Regions from separate parts of the Pseudomonas sp. RGM 3321 genome, predicted to be linked through region 3. Evidence: predicted binding sites of a transcription regulator. Region 3 holds the regulator's gene; each other region holds the start of a gene.
What was found. Region 3 encodes sigma-54, which starts transcription at its own class of promoters, with help from an activator protein. Its sites were predicted from a motif close to ANTGGCATNNANNTTGCTNT; they were not measured.

Region 1 (5,555 bases), on a different contig from region 3:
AGTGAGCGACTTCCATCACGCCCAGTTCATGGGCACGTCCACCCAGATTGAAGAAGCAGAAGTGCGCCATAAGGCCGCGGCGCATGATCTGGTAGGCCGCAACGGTCGAATCGAACCCGCCGGACATCAATACCAGGGTCTGCTCCAGCGCGCCCAGCGGGTAGCCGCCCATGCCCTGATGCTGGTCATGAACGACAAACAACCGTTGGTCGCGAATTTCCATCCGCACGACCAGATCGGGCTTTTTCAGCTCGATTCCGGCAGCGCCGCATTGCATGCGCAACTTGCTACCGACGTATTTCTCGACATCCATCGAGCTGAAATCGTGACGACCGGCGCGTTTGCAACGCACTGAAAACATCTTGCCGGGCAGCAGGTCGGCGTAGTGCAGCTTGCACTTGGCGACGATGTCATCCATGTCGCCCAACGGGTACTCGGCCACCTGCAGAAAGTTGGCAATGCCAGGCATGCAACTCAGCCGGTCCCTGATGCCCTGCAGCACTTTGGGGTCGGTCTGGCGGGTCTCCACCTCAAGGTTGTCCCATACGCCACCCACGACAATGTCCGCGTCCAGTTCACGGAGCACGGTACGAATGTTCTTGCCCAGTTGCCGGATGAATTTCTTGCGCACCGGCGGGCTTTTAATGGTGATTTCTGGAAAAACTTTAACGATTAGTTTCATGGAAACAGCGCGTGAGGTGCCGACTGAAAAAGGGGGGCGCGGATTATAGCGGAAATTGCTCAACGTTTAACCAGTTATCGTACACTCGACCATCGACGCACCAAAAAGAGTCGACGCACCAAATTGCAGCGCCATAACGGTGCGTACTTTTCTCGGCAGACGCGTTTAAATCCCCTGAAAGCCTGCTTTTGAAGCAAAAAACCCAACACGGGGCACTGGCATGCAAATTGCTCCCTTGTGAGGCAGGTTGCCTTGGCAGAATATTCGTGCCGGCATCACCCAAATTCAAGGGACCCAGCCTAATAGAAGGCGGTTCTTAGCCACCCGGAGGACACCATGTCGAAGTCGGTTCAACTCATCAAAGATCATGACGTTAAGTGGATTGATCTGCGCTTCACGGACACTAAAGGTACGCAGCACCACGTGACCATGCCAGCTCGCGATGCGCTGGAAGATGACTTCTTCGAAGTCGGCAAGATGTTCGACGGCTCCTCCATCTCTGGCTGGAAAGGCATCGAAGCTTCCGACATGATCCTGCTGCCGGACGACGAAACCGCTGTTCTGGACCCGTTCACCGAAGAACCGACGCTGATCCTGGTGTGCGACATCATCGAACCGTCGACCATGCAAGGTTACGATCGTGACCCACGCGCCATCGCTCGTCGCGCCGAGGAATACCTGAAGTCCACCGGTATCGGTGACACCGTATTCGCAGGCCCTGAGCCAGAATTCTTCATCTTTGACGAAGTGAAATTCAAGTCCGACATCTCGGGCTCCATGTTCAAGATCTTCTCTGAACAGGGTTCGTGGATGTCCGACCAGGACGTGGAAGGCGGCAACAAAGGCCACCGCCCAGGTGTTAAAGGTGGTTACTTCCCGGTTCCGCCTTTTGACCATGACCACGAAATCCGTACCGCCATGTGCAACGCTCTGGAAGAAATGGGCCAGACCGTTGAAGTTCACCACCACGAAGTGGCGACCGCTGGCCAGAACGAAATCGGCGTGAAATTCAACACGCTGGTTAAAAAGGCTGACGAAGTTCAGACCCTGAAATACGTTGTTCACAACGTTGCTGACGCTTACGGCCGCACCGCGACCTTCATGCCAAAGCCTCTGTACGGCGACAACGGTTCAGGCATGCACGTGCACATGTCCATCGCCAAAGATGGCAAGAACACCTTCGCAGGTGAAGGCTATGCCGGCCTGTCCGACCTCGCTCTGTACTTCATCGGCGGCATCATCAAGCACGGCAAGGCGCTGAACGGCTTCACCAACCCGTCCACCAACTCGTACAAGCGTCTGGTTCCAGGCTTCGAAGCACCGGTCATGCTGGCCTACTCGGCGCGTAACCGTTCCGCTTCGATCCGTATTCCTTACGTCAACAGCCCACGCGGCCGTCGTATCGAAGCACGCTTCCCGGATCCTTCGGCCAACCCGTACCTGGCCTTCGCGGCTCTGTTGATGGCTGGCCTGGACGGCATCCAGAACAAGATCCACCCTGGCGACGCAGCTGACAAGAACCTGTATGACCTGCCGCCTGAAGAGGCCAAAGAGATCCCACAAGTTTGCGGCAGCCTGAAAGAAGCGCTGGAAGAACTGGACAAGGGCCGTGCGTTCCTGACCAAAGGCGGTGTGTTCAGCGACGACTTCATCGACGCTTACATCGCACTGAAAAGCGAAGAAGAAATCCGCGTTCGTACCTTCGTACACCCACTGGAATACGAGCTGTATTACAGCTGCTAATCCAGCCGCGCCAGCGTTGATGGCGTAACAAGAGACCTCCTTCGGGAGGTTTCTTTGTTTCTGAGGACCGATTTTTTATTTTTGTGCAATAACGGGATACCGCATCAGAAAAAAAATACCGGGCAAACTTCTGGCTCGAATTTCAGCCAGCAAGGCCATCCCGACATGCCCTACAGACTTCTGATCACAGCTGCCCTGATAGCACTGGCAGGCAGCGCCGTTGCCCAACAGGCAAGCCCCACCGTCGAATCCCGTGTTCTGCTGAAAAGCAAAACTTCCTGGGATGGCACGCCTTACATTGCCTACCCCAAAGGCCAGCCCGAGCTGACCGTTCTGAAAATCAACATTCCTGCAAACACCGCGCTGAAATGGCATAGCCATCCGATCCCCAACGCCGCCTACGTGGCCTCAGGAGAAATCACCGTCGAAAAACGGGACAGCAACAAGGAAATCCGCCTGAAAAAAGGCGACGCACTCGCAGAGATGGTTGATATCGTGCACCGCGGCAAGACGGGCGACACACCAGTCGAACTTATCGTCTTCTACGCCGCGACAGAAGCAACGCCGTTGTCGCAATAAGCTCTCACCAGCACGTACGCGGAATGCAGCCTTTGCAACGTGAAATTCTTTTCACCACCGGGCACTGGCTGCATACCCACGAATCGGGCTTAACTCTGCACCCCGCCCCGATCAATATGGAGTTGAATATGCGCCTGCTTCTGGCCACTTCCCTGCTGACCCTGACGTGCATGTCTTCCTGCTTCGCCTTCGCCGCCGAGCAGAAGCCCTCTTCTATCGAGCCGCTGTTGCAAGCCATCAGCGAGCGCCTGTCCATCGCCGATCAGGTTGCCCTGAGCAAATGGGACAGCGGCAAAGCCGTCGAGGACCCGCCGCGCGAGCTGCAAGTCATCAGCGCAGCGCAGGCCCGCGCTGCCGAGTTCAAGCTGAACCCTGACGACGTTCAACGCTTGTTCAAGGCGCAGATCGAAGCCAACAAGCAAATACAGAATGCACTGCTTGCCCAATGGCATGCAGCGGGCAAAGCCCCTGATACGACCAGGCTGAGCCTGGTGGACGATATCCGCCCGAAACTCGACCGTTTGCAAACCCAGCTGCTACAGGCATATGCCGACTTCCAGCCGCTGCGCAAAACCGAAGACTGCAGAATAAAGCTGGATATGGCGCTCAAGCGCTACCAAACCGACCCAATTCATGATCAGGCACTGGTGCTGGCCACCGCCGACCTTTGCTCGGCAAAACTCTGACACATCAGGTGGATAGCGCAGCATAGGGCGATGTGTTCTATGCTGACGGCCAATCGTGCCCCTGCTGTCGAGAGCCCCATGCGTCAAAGTCTGATTTGCCTGCTGCTGATGATCAGCCTGCCTGCGCTGGCGCAGATCTATAAGTACACCGATGCGAACGGCAACACCGCGTTCAGCAATCAGCCACCCGACGGCACGAGGACCGAGGTGGTCGAGTTGCCGCCCCTCAACAGCATCGAAACACAGGCACCCGCCAGACCGGTCGTCAACAGCCCGCCGCAATCGGCTCCGGCACAGCCACAGCCACAGCCAAAGACCGCCTACGACGTACTGGAACTGACAGACCTTCCTACCGACGAAGCGTTACGCGCCAACAACGGCACGTTTATCATCGGCGTGAAAATCCAGCCGCGTCTGCAACCGACTCACAGCCTGCAACTGCTGCTGGACGGCAACCTGTACGGGCAGCCTTCCAACCTGCCACGCTTTCAGGTGGTCAACATAGATCGCGGCGAGCACAGTTTCGCGGTAGTGGTGAAAGACGGCGAGCGGATCATTCAGCAGAGCGAGACCATTACGCTGACCATTCAGCGCGTGCACCTCGGCAAACCATGAACAGACACAGAATGCACAGCGCGCTGATCTGCTTGCTGCTGCTAATGGCGCTGCCAGCCGCTGCCGACGTCTATACCTACATCGACGCGCAAGGCAATCGGGTGTTTACCGATCAGCCGCGCAAGAACGCCACACGCGTCGATATTCCACCCAGCAACAACATGACCGGCACGCCGCCGACCCGAACATTGAAAGCACACCCTGCCAAACCCGCAGTGCAGCCGATGTTTCATTATCAACTGCTGAGAATTCTGGTGCCCGAGCCGGACGCCACGCTGGTAAATCCCAGTGGCGATCTGATCGTTACCGTCACCAGCGAACCGGTGTTACAGCCGGGTCACAGCTACCGGCTACTGCTGGATAACGTTGCCGTCGGCGAGGCCGGCCGCAGCCCAGTCTTCCCGCTGAGCAATGTGGATCGCGGCACACATCAATTGTCGGTAGAGATTTTCGACGAGCTCGGCCGTGTTCTGGAAAAAACACCGAACCAGCCGTTTCACGTACAGCGCATTTCCTTGGCGCAAAAGCGCGCGACTCATCCTTGCAAGGAGGATGATTACGGCGTGCGTCCCGAGTGCCCACTCAAGGATAAGCCCGAGCCTAAAAGCAGCATTCTGCCTTTCTTCTGATCCTCGGCAAAGCCAAAGCACCTTTTTGGTGCATCATCTACACGCCTGCGCAACAATACAGTCCAATTTGGTTCAGGAACGCTCTGCAAGTAGCGCCGTATGCGGGCACTCGCTCGAAAAACGGCCCGATTTTGCAGATAAAGCGCTTCTTTTCGGAGCCTTGGTTTGGTTTTTGCAACTTCACTGAGACAGCACCGTATTGGTGGCCTTGCTCCTGCTGGCGCAGACCAACCAGCACCAGCATTGCGCAACTGCAATGTGCCAAAAGAGGTCAACACGATTCATGACTATCAGCGACGCGCTGCACAGACTGTTACTGGATAACCTGACCACTGCCACCATTCTGCTCAACGCCGATCTGCGACTTGAGTACATGAACCCGGCAGCGGAAATGCTGCTCGCCATCAGCGGGCAGCGCAGCCATGGGCAATTCATCAGCGAGCTGTTCACCGAGTCGGCTGAGGCACTGAGTTCGCTGCGTCAGGCAGTGGAACAGGCTCATCCTTTCACCAAGCGCGAAGCGATGCTCACCGCACTGACCGGTCAGACACTGACTGTCGACTATGCCGTGACGCCGATCCTCAGCAAGGGCGATACCCTGCTGCTGCTTGAAGTGCACCC
Region 2 (5,555 bases), on a different contig from region 3:
TTCAGGGGTCGCCTGCTCACGCACAGGCACCTGTACCGGTTCCTTGAGCACATGCAGAGGCGTGATCCGCCCTGGCGTGATACCCAGCAACACCTGTTCGCTGCCGATCTGCACCAGCACCAGCCGATCACGCGGACCGAGCGCGCGCGAACTCACCAATTCGATGACCTGACCATTGTTCGGCCCCACGCGCTGCACGCGGCGCATCAGCCATGCGAGCACGAAAATCAGACCGACCACCAGTATCAGACCGAACAGCAGTTGTACTAACTGCCCGCCCATACCGCCGGATACCGTGTTGGCCACTTGCGCAGGTGCGGCCTGAGCAGCGGGCTCGGCAGCCCAGGCCAGCGACGGCAGGGTCAGCAGAACACTCAGCCAGCGCCTCACTTAGCGCAGCTTCTTGATGCGTTCGCTCGGGCTGATCACGTCGGTCAGACGGATGCCGAACTTCTCGTTGACCACCACCACCTCGCCATGCGCGATGAGCGTGCCGTTGACCAGCACATCCAGCGGTTCGCCAGCCAGGCGATCCAGCTCGATCACCGAGCCCTGGTTAAGCTGTAACAAGTTACGAATGTTGATATCGGTGCTGCCAACTTCCATGGAGATCGACACCGGAATGTCGAGAATCACATCCAGGTTAGGACCGTCCAGAGAAACCGGACCCGTGCTTTTCGGCACGCTGCCGAACTCTTCCATGGTCATCCGGCTACCCGAATTCCCCGCATCCGCCGCCAGCAACGCATCAATATCAGCCTGACTGTCGCCGGCTTCGCCCAATGCAGCAGCCCACTCATCGGCCAACGCCTGATCTTCAGCAGACGTCATATCGTTTTCATCAGCCATCAGTTGTCCTCTGCACGCAGTATTTCAGTTACGCAACAATTTCCGACGTCGACCAGACAGGTCAGCGTCGCGCTATGGGTTCGATTACTTGCAGGGCCATCTTGCCCTTGTGCGAGCCAAGCTTGACCTTGAATGACGGTACGCCATTGGCACGCAGGACCAGCGAGTCGCTCAGTTCCACCGGAATAACGTCACCAGGGCGCATGTGCAGGATGTCCCGCAACGGCAACTGGCGCTGAGCGATGGTCGTGGTGAGCGGCACATTGACGTCCAGAACGTCTTCCTTGAGCGCGTTGACCCAACGCTCGTCCTGATCGTCCAGATCCGACTGAAAACCGGCATCGAGCATTTCGCGGATCGGCTCGATCATCGAGTACGGCATGGTCACGTGCAGATCTCCGCCACCGCCATCCAGTTCGATATGGAAAGTGGAAATGACCACGGCCTCGCTCGGCCCGACGATGTTGGCCATGGCCGGGTTCACTTCCGAGTTGATGTACTCGAAGTTCACTTCCATGATCGCCTGCCAGGCTTCCTTGAGGTCGATGAACGCCTGATCCAGCACCATGCGCACAACGCGAAGTTCGGTCGGCGTGAACTCACGGCCTTCGATCTTGGCGTGGCGGCCATCGCCACCGAAAAAGTTGTCCACCAGCTTGAACACCAGTTTGGCGTCGAGGATGAACAGCGCAGTGCCCCGCAGCGGCTTGATCTTGGCCAGGTTGAGACTGGTCGGCACGTACAGCGAATGCACGTACTCGCCGAACTTCATAACCTGAACACCACCCACCGCCACGTCAGCAGAGCGGCGCAGCAGGTTGAACATGCTGATACGCGTGTAGCGGGCGAATCGCTCGTTGATCATTTCCAGCGTCGGCATGCGCCCGCGGACAATCCGGTCCTGACTGGTCAGGTCGTAGCTTTTGACACTGCCAGGCTCGTTGACGGTGTCGGTCTGGACCATCCCGTCGTCGACGCCATGCAGCAGCGCGTCGATCTCGTCCTGGGAGAGCAGGTCTTGCACGGCCATGTGAGAGTCCTACTGCAATACGAAGTTAGTGAAGAGCAGCTGTTCGATCACAGTCTTGCCGAGTTCTTTCTGTGCCACTTCCTGAATGCTCGCGGTCGCTTTCTGACGCAGCATTTCCTGGCCGATCGGCGAGGCCAGCGACTCAAAGGGTATAGCTGCAAACAGCATGACCAGATTGTTGCGGATCAGCGGCATGTGCGCCTTCAGCGCTTCCATGTCGGCGGCATTGCGCGACAGCATGGTGATACTGACCTGCATGTAGCGCTGGCGACCATTGGAGTTGAAGTTGACCACGAAGGCCGGGGTCATGGGTTCGAATACCGCCACTGGCTTGACGTTAGCTGCGGCAGCGGCAGCAGCCGGGTCTGGTGTGCTTTCGCTCTTGTGCATGAGGAACCAGGTCGCGCCCACCGACAAACCTACCGCCAGCAGCAACGCCACAACGGCGAGGATGATGAGCTTGAGTTTGCCTTTGGTTGCCGGGTCTTTAACTTCTTCGCTCTTCGCCATGCCAATAATCCGTCACTATTCAAGAGATTCTTCAATACGTGACAGAGGCAGAGCAAGTGTTATGCCAGAGTTGTACGAGATGACGATGTATTGGACACAACCGGTTACGCGGCTGGGCGCGGAGGGATGGTGATGCTTGTGTCAGTGCTGAAGCGCCCGACCCGGGAGCTGATGACTATCGTTCCCACGCTCCGCGTGGTAATGCCTTTCGTGACGCTCTGCGTCACACAGTTCTGCGATTCAGTGAGATTCAGGCTCGACTTGAGTCATCTTTTCGCCCCTCGGCGACCTACTTTGATGGGGCCAAAGTAGGCACCCCCCTCGCTCCTGTTTCCGGCCCGACTTCGTCGGGCTCCTTCGCCCTGCCACTGATCCGGAGGGTCGCCGCAACGGGCCATCCGTGGCCCGGTGCGGCTAGCCTGGCGTCCTGCCAGGCTAGCCCCGGGTCAGCGCCAGAACTCAGCCGTCACTAAGGTCGCAATTTGTGTCGTCTGTACCATCGAGCTCGAAAAGCATTTCTACCTTAACAACTAGCAGGCAAGGCATGACTTAGCGTCGCGGCTGCCATGTGAGACAGGAGCATCACGCGTAATAATCGATCTCGCTGCTGCCGATCACGCGTGCAGCCGGCTGGCTGACCGGAACAGCAGCATCGACGCCTGCAATGTCATCCGAAGTGTCGCCTGAGCTCACGCCATTACCACGACCGTTGCGCTGGGCGCGGCTGGCCTGCTCTTGAGCCTGTTGCTGGGCCTGCTGTTGCGACTGGTCGGAAACGTTGACGTCGACGTTGCCAAGCCCCTGCTGAACGAACGACTCACGCAACCTCGACATCTGACTTTCCAGTGCGTCACGCACACCCATGTGGGCGCTCATGAACGTTACCTGGGTCTGCTGCTCCGGTGCCATGTTGATGCGGATGTCCAGACGTCCGAGTTCGGCGGGCTCCAGCTTGATATCGGCAGTTTTGAGGTTCTGGCTCGACAGGTACATGACGCGGTCGACAATGCCTTCGGTCCAGCCGCTTTGATGCATGGCCAACGGCTGACTCATCAACGGCGCGGCGGCAGGTGTTGCCGCAACACGAGCCGGTTGCGCGGCCTGACTCAGCGCAGCGAGGCGATCGGCAAAGTTATCGACGCGCGTGTCGCCAGCGGCGCTTTTGACATCCTTCAGTCCTTCGCCGATCAAGCCGCTGAACGACTTGTCACTGCTTTCCGTGCTGCTCTCTTCCGAGGGAAGCTGCTCGCTCAGGGCCGACAGGTTATTGACAAGATTCTGGTTTGGATCAGCTTCTGCGTTGGTCGGGGTCGCTTTGTTGGCAGCATGGGTATTCTGCGCAGCCAGCTGCGTTTTGGCGTTGGCATTCTCCAGCGCCAATTGCACCGCATCCAGACCATCAAGCGGATCGGCGTCCGGATTGAATGCTTCTTCAGTCGGCGCGGGCGGAGCAGCCTGAGTGACCGTGAGCGCGGTCGCTGCGGGCGCAGCTGTGACGTCAGGGCTTTGTGGCCTGGCGACCGGCAAGGCAGGCGCTTGCGCAGCCATCGCCTGCAACGCCGGGTCAAGCACCGGGTCGACAATCGCCAGCCCTTCAGTCAATGCCGGGTCTGCAGATGCCTGTGCATCATCCTGCTTTGAACCGGCACTGGCAGCATCATCCTCAGCGGCAGTCGAACGGGTTGGCAAATCATTGCCGCTATCGGCAACACTCGACGTGTCAGCGGCATTGGCCTGATCACCGGAAGACTTGTCCTTGCCGACGGCAACCTTGTCCTTGTCAGGCGCTGCCTTGTCGCGAGCCGACTTGACCGGCGCATCCTCACGCGACGGAACAGCATCCTTCGCCTGTTTGGCATACACATTGGAAAAGCTGGAGGCCCCGTCCTTGCTGCTGTCAGCAGACTTGACCGCATTATTGGCCGTACCGGACCTTGAGGTCGCAGTGCTTGTGGCCTGAAGAAGCGCATTGGTAGCGAGGGGCATTTCGGTCTCCGCATAAGCTGCTGGTTATCGCCTTACCAGAATATTTAGCAATATGCGGGCCAACCTTTCACCGCCGCTTGAAAGGTTGCCGGATAAAGGAAGATCGGGGATCTGGAAATCAGCGATCAGCTGACAAACAACTGCCGCTCTGCGTTAAACAAGCCGCGAATAGTCATGTATTCGCTGTCGATTTTGCCGATCAGCTCTGGCAGCCCTGTGAACAACTGCTGACGGGACTGCTCTTCCAACTGCCGACACAGCTCGGAAAGTTGCAGCGCACCCATATTGCCGCTGCTGCCCTTGAAACTGTGCGCGGTGAGGCTCAATTCCTGAAAGTCAGGATGGCCTGTTTGAACAGCAAGACGCAGTTGCGCGATACGCTGCTCGGAATCCTTGAGGAACACATCCAGCAAGGTCGGATACTCGTCCTCCATGACTTCCTGCAAGGCATTCAGCACGCTGTAATCCAGATGAATCGACACTTGTTCACTCCTTGATCAAGACTCCAGAGGGGATTATGCCACTCCCTCCCAGGAAAATTCCACGCACGCCGTCCTGCCATCCGCAGACCACCGAGCCTCACGACTCAATTCACACACCAGGCGTAGCCCGCGACCATACAGTTCATTGCTCGCAGGTATCTGCATCCGGACTTTTTCAATATCAAATCCCTGACCACTGTCCTCCACGCTGAGGGTCAGCCGACCACCCTCTGCAACTGGCTCGACCTGCACAGTCACGCGGATGAACCCGGTCTGAAGCATGCCAAGACGCTCGGCGCGCTGCTGATAATACAGGGCGAAGCCTGCCGCATCATGCTTGAGCGACGAATCCAGCCCTAGCACACCATGTTCCAGCGCATTGCTATAAAGCTCGCCGAGCACCATATGCAGTGCGGCACCCTGATTGCGCAGGCCATGAACTTCAAGCAGCAACTGCAAGACGTACGGCAGCGGGTTGAAGCGCCTCAGGGTAGAAGCGCGAAACTCGAAGCTGGCCGACCAGTCCAGCGGGCTGGAGGCGCCGCTGTCCGAATAGGTCAGGGCAGGCAGACTCTGCAATGGCTCATCGACGGCGCTGATTTCCAGCAAGCTGACATCGTCACGTGCCTTGCCGCCAAAATCGTTGAGCGCTACGAGAATTTCCTCGATCAGCAAGTGCGGCTCGCGGTTGGCAGAAA
Region 3 (5,555 bases):
CGGCCAGTTCAGTATTGATCAGCGCTCGCTCGGCCAGTTCCGGCAGCAGTCCGGCAGGCAGGTTGTCGACACAGTAAAAACCGTTGTCTTCCAGCACGTCGAGGGCTGTACTTTTACCTGAGCCGGAACGGCCGCTGACGATGATCATGCGCATGTTCAGTTTCCGTTCTGCACGTCCAGCACTACTTGATAAAGCGCTTCAGCACTTTCGGCACCGCGCAGGCGCTTACGCATGTCTTTGTCATCAAGCATGCTGGCGATCTGGCGCAGTAACTCCAGGTGCTCATCGGTAGCAGCTTGCGGGACCAGCAATACGAACAGCAGGTCAACCGGCGCGCCGTCGATGGCGTCGAAATCCACGGGCGTAGCGAGGTGAATGACTGCACTGACAGGCTCGCTGCAGTCAGCAAGGCGACAATGAGGGATGGCAATACCGTTGCCGAAACCGGTCGAACCCAGTTTTTCGCGGGCAACAAGACTTGCGAATACCGTGTCCGAAACCATGCCCGGTACTTCACGACCGATCAGGTTGGCAATTTCTTCGAGTACACGCTTTTTACTGCCACCCGGCACGTTCACAAGCGAGCGGCCGGGGGTCAGGATATTTTCGATTCGGATCATTTAAATGGGCGTTAGCGAGCGGCCGCACCTTTGAGGATGCTTTGCTGCTTTTCCTTATGCTTGAGCAATTGTCGGTCTAGCTTGTCAGTGAGCAGGTCGATTGCAGCATACATGTCGTCATGTTCAGCATTGGCAACGACCTCTCCACCATGGATGTGCAACGTGGCTTCGATCTTCTGCTTGAGCTTTTCGACCGTCATCGTGACCTGCACGTTGGTAATCTTGTCAAAATGCCCCTCGAGCTTCTTGAGCTTGAGCTCAACGTATTCACGAAGGGGTTTGGTCACTTCCAGTTGGTGTCCACTGATGTTGACTTGCATACAGCTTTCTCCTTTGCCAGTGCATAAAGAGACAGGCATGGCGCCTGTCTCTGGGACGCTGTGGCTGGGCCTGCATCACATCAGTCGCTTACGCTCACTGGAAGGCGCTATCCCGAGTGACTCGCGGTACTTGGCGACTGTGCGACGGGCTACTTGAATGCCTTGTGCCTCCAGTAAACCAGCGATCTTGCTATCACTCAACGGCTTTTTCTGATTTTCCGCCGCAACCAGTTTTTTGATGATTGCGCGAATTGCCGTGGACGAGCATTCACCGCCCTCGGAAGTGCTCACATGGCTCGAGAAGAAGTATTTCAGCTCGTAAATGCCGCGTGGCGTGTGCATGAACTTCTGGGTGGTCACGCGCGAGATGGTCGACTCATGCATGCCCACTGCCTCGGCAATGTCGTGCAGGACAAGCGGCTTCATCGCCTCGTCGCCGTACTCAAGAAAGCCGCGCTGATGCTCGACGATCTGGGTGGCGACCTTCATTAGTGTCTCGTTGCGGCTTTGTAGGCTTTTGATGAACCAGCGCGCCTCTTGCAACTGGTTGCGCATGAAGGTGTTGTCTGCGCTGGTATCGGCCCGGCGCACAAAACCCGCGTATTGCGGATTGACGCGCAGGCGCGGTACGGACTCCTGATTGAGCTCAACCAGCCAGCGCTCGTTGTCCTTGCGCACGATTACATCGGGGATGACGTACTCGGCTTCTGTGGATTCGATTTGTGAGCCAGGGCGCGGGTTGAGGCTCTGGACCAGCTCGATGACCTGGCGCAGCTCATCTTCCTTGATCTTCATGCGCCGCATCAACTGGCCGTAGTCGCGGCTTCCCAGCAGGTCGATGTAGTCGGTGACCAGTCGCTGCGCTTCCGTCAGCCAGGGTGTTTTCGCTGGCAACTGGCGCAGTTGCAGCAGCAGGCATTCGCTCAGGTTTCGGGCACCGATGCCTGCCGGTTCAAACTGCTGGATGCGGTGCAGTACGGCTTCGATTTCGTCGAGCTCGATGTCCAGCTCGGGATCGAAAGACTCGAGAATTTCATCGAGGGTTTCGTCCAGATAGCCCTGGTTGTTGATGCAGTCGATCAGCGTGACAGCCACCAGGCGGTCCTTGTCGGACATCGGGGCGACGTTCAACTGCCACAGCAGGTGGCTTTGCAGACTCTCGCCTGCAGACGTGCGTGTGGTGAAGTCCCACTCGTCATCATCGTTGCTTGGCAGGCTGCTGGCGCTGGTCTGGTAAATGTCTTCCCAGGCGGTATCGACAGGCAGCTCATTGGGAATGCGCTCGCTCCATTCGCCATCTTCAAGGTTATCCACAGTAGGCGCGGATTCCTGATAGGTCGGCTCTTGAACGTCGGGATTGGGCTTTTGTTCGATGTTGTCGGCAAGCGGGTCGGAGTTGTCGAAGTCGTCGCCTTCTTCCTGCCGTTCCAGCATGGGGTTCGACTCCAGCGCCTCCTGGATCTCCTGCTGGAGGTCCAGTGTGGAAAGCTGGAGTAAGCGGATTGCCTGTTGCAGCTGCGGTGTCATCGTCAGCTGCTGGCCCATTCTCAAGACTAGCGATGGTTTCATGGCAGGGGCTAAACACCTTATTCGCCGGCGCGCATGCGCCATCTACTACAGGCGCCGAGGCGCCAACTTAAGCAAATTATATGCCTGAAACCTGTGCCTTTGCCTAGAGTGATATGACAAATAAAATATTGTCAACACACTGCACTGGCATCAATCGGCCGCCAAGCGCAAAGGGCAGTCGATTAAAGGCGGAATTCGTGGCCGAGGTAGACCTCTTTCACCAGTTGATTCGCCAGAATGGTCTCGGAATCGCCCTCTGCGATCAGCTGTCCATCGTTGACGATGTAGGCAGTTTCGCAGATGTCCAGCGTTTCACGGACGTTGTGGTCGGTGATCAGTACGCCGATACCCTTGGCCTTGAGATGGTGAATGATCTGCTTGATATCACCCACTGAAATAGGGTCTACGCCTGCGAACGGTTCATCCAGCAGGATGAATTTCGGCGCAGTGGCCAAGGCGCGAGCAATTTCCACACGGCGGCGCTCGCCACCCGACAGGCTCATGCCCAGGTTGTCGCGAATGTGGGTGATGTGAAACTCCTGCAAGAGGCTTTCGAGCTCCTTGCGGCGTGCTCCGGCATCGAGTTCGTTGCGGGTCTCGAGAATCGCCATGATGTTGTCTGACACTGACAGCTTGCGGAAAATCGAGGCTTCCTGCGGCAGGTAGCCGATGCCGGCTCGGGCGCGACCGTGCATGGGTTGATGGCTGACATCCAGATCGTCAATCAGCACGCGACCCTGATCAGCCTGGACCAGACCTACGATCATGTAAAAGCAGGTAGTCTTGCCGGCACCGTTGGGGCCCAGCAGCCCGACGATCTGGCCGCTGTCGATGGAAATGCTCACATCGCGCACTACCTGCCGGCTTTTGTAGCTTTTAGCCAGATGCTGGGCTTTGAGCGTCGCCATTTACTGGGCCTTCTGAGGTTGGTCGGTTTTCTTTTTCGGCTGGATGACCATGTCGATACGCGGACGTGGTGTTGTCACCTTGGCACCGCCATTGGCCCGACCGGCGCTGACGACCTGTCTGACCGTGTCATAGACGATTTTCTCGCCTTCGGAAGTGTTGCCATCATTGATGACCTTGGCCTTGTCGATGAGGACGATACGGTCCTGCCCGGCGTAGTACTGAATAGTGACGGCATAGGCCTGCACGATCGGTTTGTCTACGGCAGGCTTCTGCTCGTAATAAGCCAGATTGCCGACAGAGGTGAACACATCCACTTCACCCTGGGCATTACGCGTGATCGTCACAGTGTTACCGGTGATCTTCATCGAGCCCTGGGTGATGATGACGTTGCCCTTGTAGGTTGCTACGCCTTTCTTGTCATCAAGCTGAGCATCGTCAGACTGGATGTGGATCGGCTGATCGCGGTCGGTTGGCAGGGACCAGGCGCTCGCGCTTCCCAGTGCTGCGCCCAGGCCGAGCAATAAAGGAAGAGTTTTAACGAGCCTCATACTGTCCTCTTACGTTGGACAGCAGGTCCATCCTGCTGTCTTTCAAATATGCTTTCATTCCCTTGGCCGTGGTTACACCGCCGGCACCGTCGATTCTAACGTCTTGCTCGGTCTGCGCATATTGCTTCTGAGGGAATACGGTCATTCGACTGGTAGTGATAATAGTCGTACGTTGTTTTTCATCGGTACGCTCGACACGAACGGAATCGATCAGCTCGACCTGATCGCCGCCGGACGAAACCTCGCCTTTCTTGCTCTGTACATGCCATGGAAACTCGCCACCGCGGTACATGTGCAGGTCGGGCGTGGTCAACAGGGTCACGTCAGTTGCTTTCACGTGCTCGACCTTGTCGGAGGTCATGTCGTACTGGAGCGTGCCATCGGGCAGGTACTGCACGCTGTGCGCATTGATTGCATAGTAGTCGATGACCGTGTCGTCAACGGTCGATACCGGCTGATCCATAAAGCTTTCCGGGCTTATATTCCAGTAACCGACCGCTGCCAGCAGCAGCGCCAGTACCCCGAGCAGCAGGAACTTGCGAATTTTTTTAGTGAACATAATGGCTTCTATAAATAGACGGAGTGAGCCGCTTCAAGGTTGCCTTGTGCACTCAGAATCAGTTCGCAGAATTCGCGTGCCGCACCTTCGCCGCCCCGCGCCCTGGTTATTCCGTGTGCATGCTCGCGTACAAAACTCGCGGCATTGGCAACCGCCATGCCCAGACCGACGCGCCTGATGACTGGCAAGTCTGGCAGATCATCACCCAGATAGGCGACTTGTTCATAACCAAGCTGGAGTTCTGCGAGCAGTTTGTCCAGTACAACCAACTTGTCTTCACGTCCCTGAAACAGGTGTTCTATGCCCAGGCTCTTTGCCCGGCGCTCGACTATCGCAGTCTTGCGGCCGCTGATAATGGCTGTTGTGATGCCTGAGGCTATCAGCATTTTTATGCCTTGACCGTCGAGGGTGTTGAATGTCTTGATCTCGCTGCCATCTTCCATGAAATAAAGGCGGCCGTCGGTCAGTACGCCATCGACATCGAAAACGGCCAGCTTGATAGCCTTGCCGCGCTGCATGAGGTCCTGGGTCATCGTTTCGGTTTCCATTACATGACGCCTGCGCGCAAAAGATCCTGCAAGTTGAACGCGCCAACCGGCCGGTCGTACTGGTCTACGACAACAAGCGCACTGATTTTGTTGTCCTCCATGATTTTCAGCGCTTCGGCGGCCAGCATTTCTGCATGGGCCGTCTTGCCGTGAAGGGTCATGACTTCATCGATGATGGTCTGGCGAATATCGACAGGGCGGTCCAGTGTTCTGCGCAAATCGCCGTCGGTGAAGATACCGGCCAGTGTGCCGTCAGCTTCGACAATCGCGGTCATGCCCAGGCCCTTGCGGGTCATTTCCAGCAGCGCATCCCTGAGCAGGGTGCCGCGTTGAACGCTGGGCAGTGCGTCGCCGGAGTGCATGACATTCTCGACCTTGAGCAGCAGACGACGACCCAGCGCGCCGCCCGGATGGGAGAATGCAAAGTCTTCAGCGGTGAAGCCCCGTGCGTCCAGCAGCGCCACGGCCAGGGCATCGCCCA

Region 1: a site for sigma-54 is predicted at 897-916, ahead of glnA (glutamate--ammonia ligase). Genes of this name have one in related genera too.
Region 2: a site for sigma-54 is predicted at 4,420-4,439, ahead of RGM3321_RS05900 (flagellar hook-length control protein FliK). Genes of this name have one in related genera too.

What each region holds. Positions count from the first base shown of each region.
Region 1 is NZ_JALHBH010000091.1:31,020-36,574, forward strand. Features, by position in the region: gene thiI (tRNA uracil 4-sulfurtransferase ThiI) at 1-682, opposite strand, end outside; gene glnA (glutamate--ammonia ligase) at 1,019-2,425, shown strand; gene RGM3321_RS04535 (cupin domain-containing protein) at 2,591-3,004, shown strand; gene RGM3321_RS04540 (chorismate mutase) at 3,133-3,690, shown strand; gene RGM3321_RS04545 (DUF4124 domain-containing protein) at 3,769-4,305, shown strand; gene RGM3321_RS04550 (DUF4124 domain-containing protein) at 4,302-4,934, shown strand; gene glnL (nitrogen regulation protein NR(II)) at 5,218-5,555, shown strand, end outside.
Region 2 is NZ_JALHBH010000095.1:34,769-40,323, reverse strand. Features, by position in the region: gene fliO (flagellar biosynthetic protein FliO) at 1-390, opposite strand, end outside; gene fliN (flagellar motor switch protein FliN) at 391-849, opposite strand; gene fliM (flagellar motor switch protein FliM) at 911-1,879, opposite strand; gene fliL (flagellar basal body-associated protein FliL) at 1,889-2,389, opposite strand; gene RGM3321_RS05900 (flagellar hook-length control protein FliK) at 2,972-4,375, opposite strand; gene RGM3321_RS05895 (Hpt domain-containing protein) at 4,501-4,857, opposite strand; gene RGM3321_RS05890 (fused response regulator/phosphatase) at 4,891-5,555, opposite strand, start outside.
Region 3 is NZ_JALHBH010000117.1:14,768-20,322, reverse strand. Features, by position in the region: gene rapZ (RNase adapter RapZ) at 1-154, opposite strand, end outside; gene ptsN (PTS IIA-like nitrogen regulatory protein PtsN) at 157-621, opposite strand; gene raiA (ribosome-associated translation inhibitor RaiA) at 633-941, opposite strand; gene RGM3321_RS20260 (RNA polymerase factor sigma-54) at 1,017-2,510, opposite strand; gene lptB (LPS export ABC transporter ATP-binding protein) at 2,693-3,418, opposite strand; gene lptA (lipopolysaccharide transport periplasmic protein LptA) at 3,419-3,967, opposite strand; gene lptC (LPS export ABC transporter periplasmic protein LptC) at 3,954-4,526, opposite strand; gene RGM3321_RS20240 (HAD family hydrolase) at 4,535-5,074, opposite strand; gene RGM3321_RS20235 (KpsF/GutQ family sugar-phosphate isomerase) at 5,074-5,555, opposite strand, start outside.